2 regions of the Bacillus sp. 3255 genome follow, and region 1 is predicted to be linked to the other one. Evidence: riboswitches for the same ligand, from Rfam matches in the RefSeq annotation. Region 1 holds a riboswitch; the other holds the start of a gene.
What was found. Region 1 has a riboswitch for ZMP and ZTP ahead of J2X61_RS07895 (bifunctional 5,10-methylenetetrahydrofolate dehydrogenase/5,10-methenyltetrahydrofolate cyclohydrolase). Riboswitches for the same ligand answer to the same signal wherever they lie in the genome.
Positions count from the first base shown of each region.

Region 2: another riboswitch for ZMP and ZTP. It lies ahead of rpiB (ribose 5-phosphate isomerase B); the one in region 1 lies ahead of J2X61_RS07895 (bifunctional 5,10-methylenetetrahydrofolate dehydrogenase/5,10-methenyltetrahydrofolate cyclohydrolase).

Region 1 is NZ_JAVDUS010000004.1:215,506-218,909, reverse strand. It holds gene J2X61_RS07905 (NAD(P)/FAD-dependent oxidoreductase) at 1-639, opposite strand, end outside; gene J2X61_RS07900 (RrF2 family transcriptional regulator) at 733-1,212, opposite strand; gene J2X61_RS07895 (bifunctional 5,10-methylenetetrahydrofolate dehydrogenase/5,10-methenyltetrahydrofolate cyclohydrolase) at 1,345-2,184, opposite strand; ZMP/ZTP riboswitch at 2,231-2,310, opposite strand; gene J2X61_RS07890 (hypothetical protein) at 2,371-3,404, opposite strand, start outside.
Region 2 is NZ_JAVDUS010000019.1:152,593-155,996, reverse strand. It holds gene J2X61_RS26300 (L-threonylcarbamoyladenylate synthase) at 1-51, shown strand, start outside; gene J2X61_RS26295 (manganese efflux pump MntP) at 115-675, shown strand; gene J2X61_RS26290 (low molecular weight protein arginine phosphatase) at 721-1,317, shown strand; ZMP/ZTP riboswitch at 1,380-1,460, shown strand; gene rpiB (ribose 5-phosphate isomerase B) at 1,563-2,021, shown strand; gene J2X61_RS26280 (TIGR01440 family protein) at 2,040-2,645, shown strand; gene J2X61_RS26275 (serine hydroxymethyltransferase) at 2,690-3,404, shown strand, end outside.

The DNA.
Region 1 (3,404 bases):
TCCATCTTCTAGTAGGATATGATCCACCATTCCCTCCCTCGAAGCTATCTTTCGAATCGGAGATTCGAACACGGATACATGATGGGCTCTTAGCTCTTCACGCTGTTCATCCGTCAATTCGGCCGGGCCGTCTGTACATATCACGTACTCCGAGGTCCACCCCGCCAGCATTTTGGCGGCATGGAGCACACGCGGTCCTTTGGCAATCAGTACGAGCGGCTGATCTCTCAGCTCCCAGCCATCGCAATAAGGGCATACAAAAGCGCTTCGGCCATATACCTCCTGCAAACCGTTGATTTCCAGCGGAAGATCCTTCATGCCGACTGCAAACAGCAGCTTTTTGCAATGAAAGACGCTGCCAGCGGAAGTTGTAATTTGAAAATGTCCATCCTCGCCGGCAACCGCAACCGCCTTCTCCTCCGCGAATTGTACGGAAGGGTAAGCCTGAATCTGCTCTCTGGCGATTCGCCGAAACTCCGCCGGAGCTATGCCATCCCGTGTCAGAAAGCCGTGCGTCTCACGTGTCACCCGGTTGCGAGGCACCCCTTCGTCAATCACGATGACACTCTTTCTTGCTCTGCCCAGTACAAGCGCCGCATTGAGCCCTGCAGGTCCGCCGCCAATAATGCCTACATCCATCTGTTGTCCCACTATAATCACCCTCCCGGATCTTCGATATCCATAATATAAGTACAAGAAGTGCAGCACCTCTTGTTAACAGCCTTCTGCCCTTTATCCAAAAGATGACGCATCTAGCACGCCTTGAATCGTATGCTCCCGCAAATATTGGTACATTTGCTGCTCCGCGCCGATCATGATTTTCTTCACCAAGCACTCTTTGCTGAACGGATCATTCGTGTTTGCCCCATGGTGCTCATTCTCGACCGCCGCCTCCGATTCATAGAACAACTGATGCTGCTGCTCATTCATCTGAAAGCATTCGAACATGTGCTGCCGGCCTTCAACGACTTGAATCACATCAAGAAAGGTAATCTGCTCCGCCGGCCTCGCCAGCTCATAGCCGCCGCTCGCTCCGGTCATCGCTCGTACGATACCGTCCTGACGCAGTTTAGACATGATCTTGGATAAATACGTATCGGAAACGCCGAGCAGCGACGAAAGCTCCTTAATCCCTACATGATGACCGCGCTCTGAGCGGGCTAAGTGGATTAGGGCATGCAAGGCGTATCCTGTGCTCTTGGAAAATTGCATGTCTTCACCTCGATGTAAACTTCCTTATGGACATTATATATCCATAATATCTCCTAAGCTCATGAAATGCAAGCACCAATAGACCGGAAGCCAAGCAAGCTTCGCCTCCGGCCGGACCTGCATGCGGCGAGCTTAACCCCCGGCCGTGTTCGCAGCATCTACCGTGTGCTTCAGCAGCATCGCGATGGTCACTGGCCCTACCCCGGCAGGGACCGGCGTAATCGCCGAAGCGACCGGCAGGCATTGCTCATAGTCCACGTCGCCCACATTCCCCTCATTATAGCCGGCATCCAGCACAATGGCGCCTTGTTTGAGCCAATCGCCTTGCACAAAGTTCGGCTTGCCTACCGCCGCGACGACAATATCGCCCAAGCGGACGATGCTCGCCAAATCGGATGTTCGCGAATGGCAGGTCGTTACGGTCGCATTGCGATTCAATAGCATAGCCGAGACAGGCTTCCCGAGAATGGGACTGCGCCCAATCACCACGGCATGTCTCCCTTCGATGTCGATACGGTAATAGTCCAGGATCTCAACAATAGCCGCCGGCGTACATGACGGGAACCTGGCGACGCCGAACGCATTTTGCGCATATCCTAATGTTGTTACGCCGTCTACGTCTTTGTCGATTCGAATCGCGTCGAATGCCGCACGCTCATCGATATGTGCTGGAACAGGATGCTGAAGCAATATGCCGTGTACACTCGGATCCTCATTGAGCTTGTTGATATGGGCGATTAATTCGTCCGTCGAGGTGCTCTCCGGCAAGTCCACCCGGATGGAGCGCATGCCCAGCTTCCTGCAAGCATGACCTTTCATCTTCACATACGTAGCCGAAGACGGGTCGTTCCCTACGAGTACCGTGGCCAAACAAGGCACGATCCCACGCTGCGACAGACTATTAATACGTACTGCCAGCTCCTCTTTAATGCTCTCTGCAACTTTGCTTCCGTCTAGTATCACCGTATTCATCTCATCAGCCCTTTCTAAACATAAAGAGGCAGGGATTTAGAATCCCTACCTCTGCCCAGGCGTACGGCCGTATAGATATGCGCTCCCTCGTGGTACTCCACGTTTACGCCAGTTGCGCATACGAAGTCATTTCCATCATTATAGGCGGAACTGCACGATCTAACAAGTCCTGACTCGATCAAGGAGTTACTTCTTCTCTGTTCCTTGCAGGCCAACGTGCATAACGGTACGATTGCCTCCCCAATTGGAAATGAAATCGACCTGGTAGCGGCATGAGCGGCTCTCATAGTTGCTGTGCGTCAATTTATCCTGCGCCGTTCCATTGCCGGGACTGTGGATGTTATCCAGAAAGTCGACCTTGCCCGCATACTGATCGTACGCATAACCGAAATCCCGCCATTCGTCGTGTGCAGTTTGTAAATCCCCTGCCGTATAGGAACCGCTGAGTTCCAAATATCCGGTTAATCCGGCATTCGCCTTCGTGCTGTTCCAAATCGCTCTTGTCAAGGCGCTGCTGCTCGTAATCGCATAGGCATTCTCCGCAGCGAGAATCGCGCCGTCGACCTTCGCTTTCTTCTTCGCCGCTTCCTTCTCCTCGGTAAGCTTCGTCATGTGGGCGCTGGCCAGCAGTGCAAGGGTGGTTTGCATTTTCTCCTTGGCCGCTTTTATTTTCTGATTCAGTTCCATCGACTTCTCTTTGGCAAGATCCGCGTTGTTCTCTTTCTCCCACTTCGCCGCATGCCGCTCCTTGTCGGCTTCTACCAAATCGAAAGCAAGCGATTTATCCAACGCGATAATGCGATCCAGGTTGAACGTGCCTTCAGTCTGAATTGCGGCTATGTCGGAGGCTAGCTGATCGTTCGTTTGCATATAGGTGCCTTCATCATATCGCTTGTAAGGAGCCGCTTTCTTCGCCGTTGCAAATTGGAAAATACTGCGTATATTCCCCTTGCTTGTATCGCTGGCAAAGCCGTGTTCATCGAACTTGGCTCCTGTGCAGCTTGCCTTCAACGTCTTCCATTCCGAATGGCTTAATGCCGTCGGAATATGTTCGAACTGGTCCGTAGTCGTACACCACGCATAAAATTCCTTCACATCCGAAGTGTCCAACTCACCCCAATGATCAGCAAGTGTCTGACTGATTTTGGATTGCTGAGGCTTCTTGGATGGCCAAGCCAGCATTTGAATCACAGAGGAGCCCGCAACCAACTGCTGAACGG
Region 2 (3,404 bases), on a different contig from region 1:
ATTATGAATCGGCTGCGTAAGGCTGCCGGTCACCGGCTTGTACGCGTTTAGCTAGCATGATTCCCTGTTTGTCCGCATATCTTGGAGAAGAAAGCGGACAAGGGGGAAAGCAAGATGCTGGGGACTGACGTTGAATTAGGGCAACTGATCACAATACTCATTATGGCGGTTGCTTTGGGGCTGGATGCTTTTTCCTTAGGGATCGGCATCGGTATGAAGGGCATTCGCTTGCTCGATATTCTGAAAATCAGCATCGTGATCGGTATTTTCCATATCATCATGCCTCTGATGGGCATGTTCATGGGACAATATGTCTCGCTGCTGCTTGGCAATGTCGCCACTGCGGCGGGGGGCTGTCTGCTTATCCTTCTGGGCTCACATATGGTATATAGTTCGGTTCGCGGAGAAGAAGCGGTTTCCTTCGATCATCGAACGCTCTGGGGGCTCACGATTTTTGCGCTTAGCGTCAGTATCGATTCTTTCTCCGTAGGAGTCTCATTGGGCATGTTTGCGACGGATATCCTGCTGACCGTGTTTGCATTCGGTTTGTTCGGGGGGCTGCTCTCCATTGCGGGTTTGCTGGTTGGACGACGGGTCAACGGCTGGGTCGGGGAGTACGGCGAGGCGTTCGGCGGATTGATTTTGCTCGCGTTTGGGATCAAGTTTTTGCTATGATACAATAGAAGAGGTAGAGACGAATTAACGGAAAGTGAGGGGTTCATGTTGCGAATTCTATTTGTTTGTACGGGAAATACGTGCCGCAGTCCGTTAGCCGAAGGTTTGCTGCGCATTCGAGTGCACGAAGAAGGACTAGCGGCGGAAGTTCGTTCAGCCGGTGTATCTGCGGTAACGGGCGCTCCCATTTCCCGGAATAGTGCATCGCTGCTGCAGGAGGCAGGTTTCAAGGAAGACATTCGTTCGTTAGCGATTCAGGAGTCCGAGGTGCAGTGGGCCGATCTCATTCTGACGATGACCACGGGGCACAAACGGTCGGTGATTCAGCGGTTCCCGGACGCCGTAGACAAGACGTTCACCCTCAAGGAATACGTAGAGGACGACGACCGGATCCTACAGGCCATCGAAGAGAGGGAGCGGCTGGTGACAGAGCTTCAGCTCAAACGGGCGCTATCCCAAACTGTAACGGTGGAAGAGAGAAACCGCATTTATACGCTTGAAGATGAAATTCCCGACTATGACATTTCCGATCCGTTCGGCGGCTCCTTGGAGGTTTATCGGAAGACGGCGGAGGAAATCAGCCGGAGTTTGGATAAATTGGTGCAGAAGCTTCGCGAAGGCGGAGAAGGTCCGAAAGCCTAAGAATGGCAGCAGGATACATCTTTACACCTCGGTCAGAATGCGATATGATGAATATATCAATCAAGACTCAATGTAACTGGCGACGAGTGGGATTAACCACAATGGAGCATTGAGCTATACGGCCGGTCGCCTGGGCAAAAGAGCAACGCGCTATTTCTAGCGTGTTCGCTCTTTTTTTCGTTTTCTGGTGGACTTTGGGATATAATAGGATGGTCGAATTCGAACAAGCAAAGGAGCGTTTTTACATGAAAATTGCCTTAGGTGCGGATCATGCTGGCTATCGTTTGAAAGATGTTATCATTCCTTTTATTGAATCATTAGGTCATCAGGTTATCGATTATGGATGTAATTGTGCGGATTCGGTGGATTATCCGGATTATGCGCTGCAGGTTTGCGAGCAAGTCGTATCGGGAGAAGCCGATAAAGGGATCTTGATCTGCGGAACGGGCATCGGTATGTCCATTGCCGCCAATAAGGTTCCTGGTATCCGCTGTGCCTTGGTGCATGACCTTTTCTCCGCGAAAGCGACACGTGAGCACAACGATACGAACGTGCTTGCGATCGGCGAGCGGGTCGTAGGGCCCGGTGTGGCGGAGGAAATCGTGAAAATTTGGCTGGAAACCGAGTTTTCGCAAGGCGAACGCCACCGGAATCGCATTAACAAAGTGCAAAGCATCGAAGATCGCTTCGCGATTCATCCTTAAGCAGGAGCGGGTGAGACGATGACAGACTCCATTCTTCACACGGTTGCAGAGGGCGTGGAAACGAATCTTCGCGAGTTGGTCAAGGTGGGAGGTCTTCGGCCGGGCCACATTCTGGTTATTGGAACGAGCACGAGCGAGATTCTCGGGCATCGGATCGGCACGTCGGGGACACTCGATGCAGCGAAGCCGATCTTCGAGACGGCGCAGCGCATCAGCCGCGAGTTCGGGCTGCACTTGGCTTATCAGTGCTGCGAGCATTTGAACCGCGCGCTCGTGATCGAGGAGGAGCTCTTGGCGATCTCCCCTCAGCTTGAGCCTGTGTCGGTCATCCCGGTGCCTAAGGCCGGCGGCTCGATGGCATCGTACGCGTACCGCCACTTCGCCAAGCCGGTCGTTGTCGAGACGATTCAGGCGCACGCCGGCATCGATATCGGCAGCACGTTGATCGGCATGCATTTGCGCAGGGTTGCCGTACCGGCCAGACCGCCCGTACGAAATATCGGCCACGCTTATGTGACGATGGCGTTCACCCGTCCGAAGCTGGTCGGCGGGACGAGAGCCGTTTATACATCTGAGGCTGCAGAGCAGTTGTATCGGCAAGCCGCGCCGGATGCGGATTGCTAGGGTTTTATTTTAGACAAAAGATTATCTTATAGGAGGAGTTCCATATGACAAACTTTTTGAGCAAGCAAGATCCGAAAATCGTAGAGGCGATGAACCTCGAGCTAGGCCGTCAACGCGACAAAATCGAATTGATCGCTTCGGAAAACATCGTGAGCCAAGCCGTTCTTGAAGCGATGGGCACGGTGCTGACGAACAAATACGCTGAAGGCTACCCGGGCAAAAGATACTACGGCGGCTGCGAGTACGTAGACATCGTGGAAGATATCGCCCGCGATCGCGCGAAGGAGCTCTTCGGCGCTGAGCATGCGAACGTTCAACCGCACTCCGGTGCGCAAGCCAACATGGCTGTTTACTTGGCGGCATTGAACCCTGGCGACACGGTGCTTGGGATGAACCTGGCGCACGGCGGTCACTTGACGCACGGCAGCCCTGTTAATGCATCCGGTATTCTGTACAACTTCGTTGCTTACGGCGTAAGCGAGAAAGATTTCCGCATCGATTACGACGATGTACGTAAAGCGGCATTCAAGCATAAGCCTCGCATGCTCGTTGCAGGCGCAAGCGCGTATCCGCGCACTATCGATTTCGAATCGCTGGCTTCTATAGCTAACGATGTAGGCGCTCTGTTCTTCGTCGATATGGCGCATATCGCAGGTCTGGTAGCTGCCGGCTTGCATCCGAATCCAGTGCCTCACGCACATTTCGTAACGACAACGACGCACAAAACGCTTCGCGGTCCTCGCGGCGGTATGATTCTTA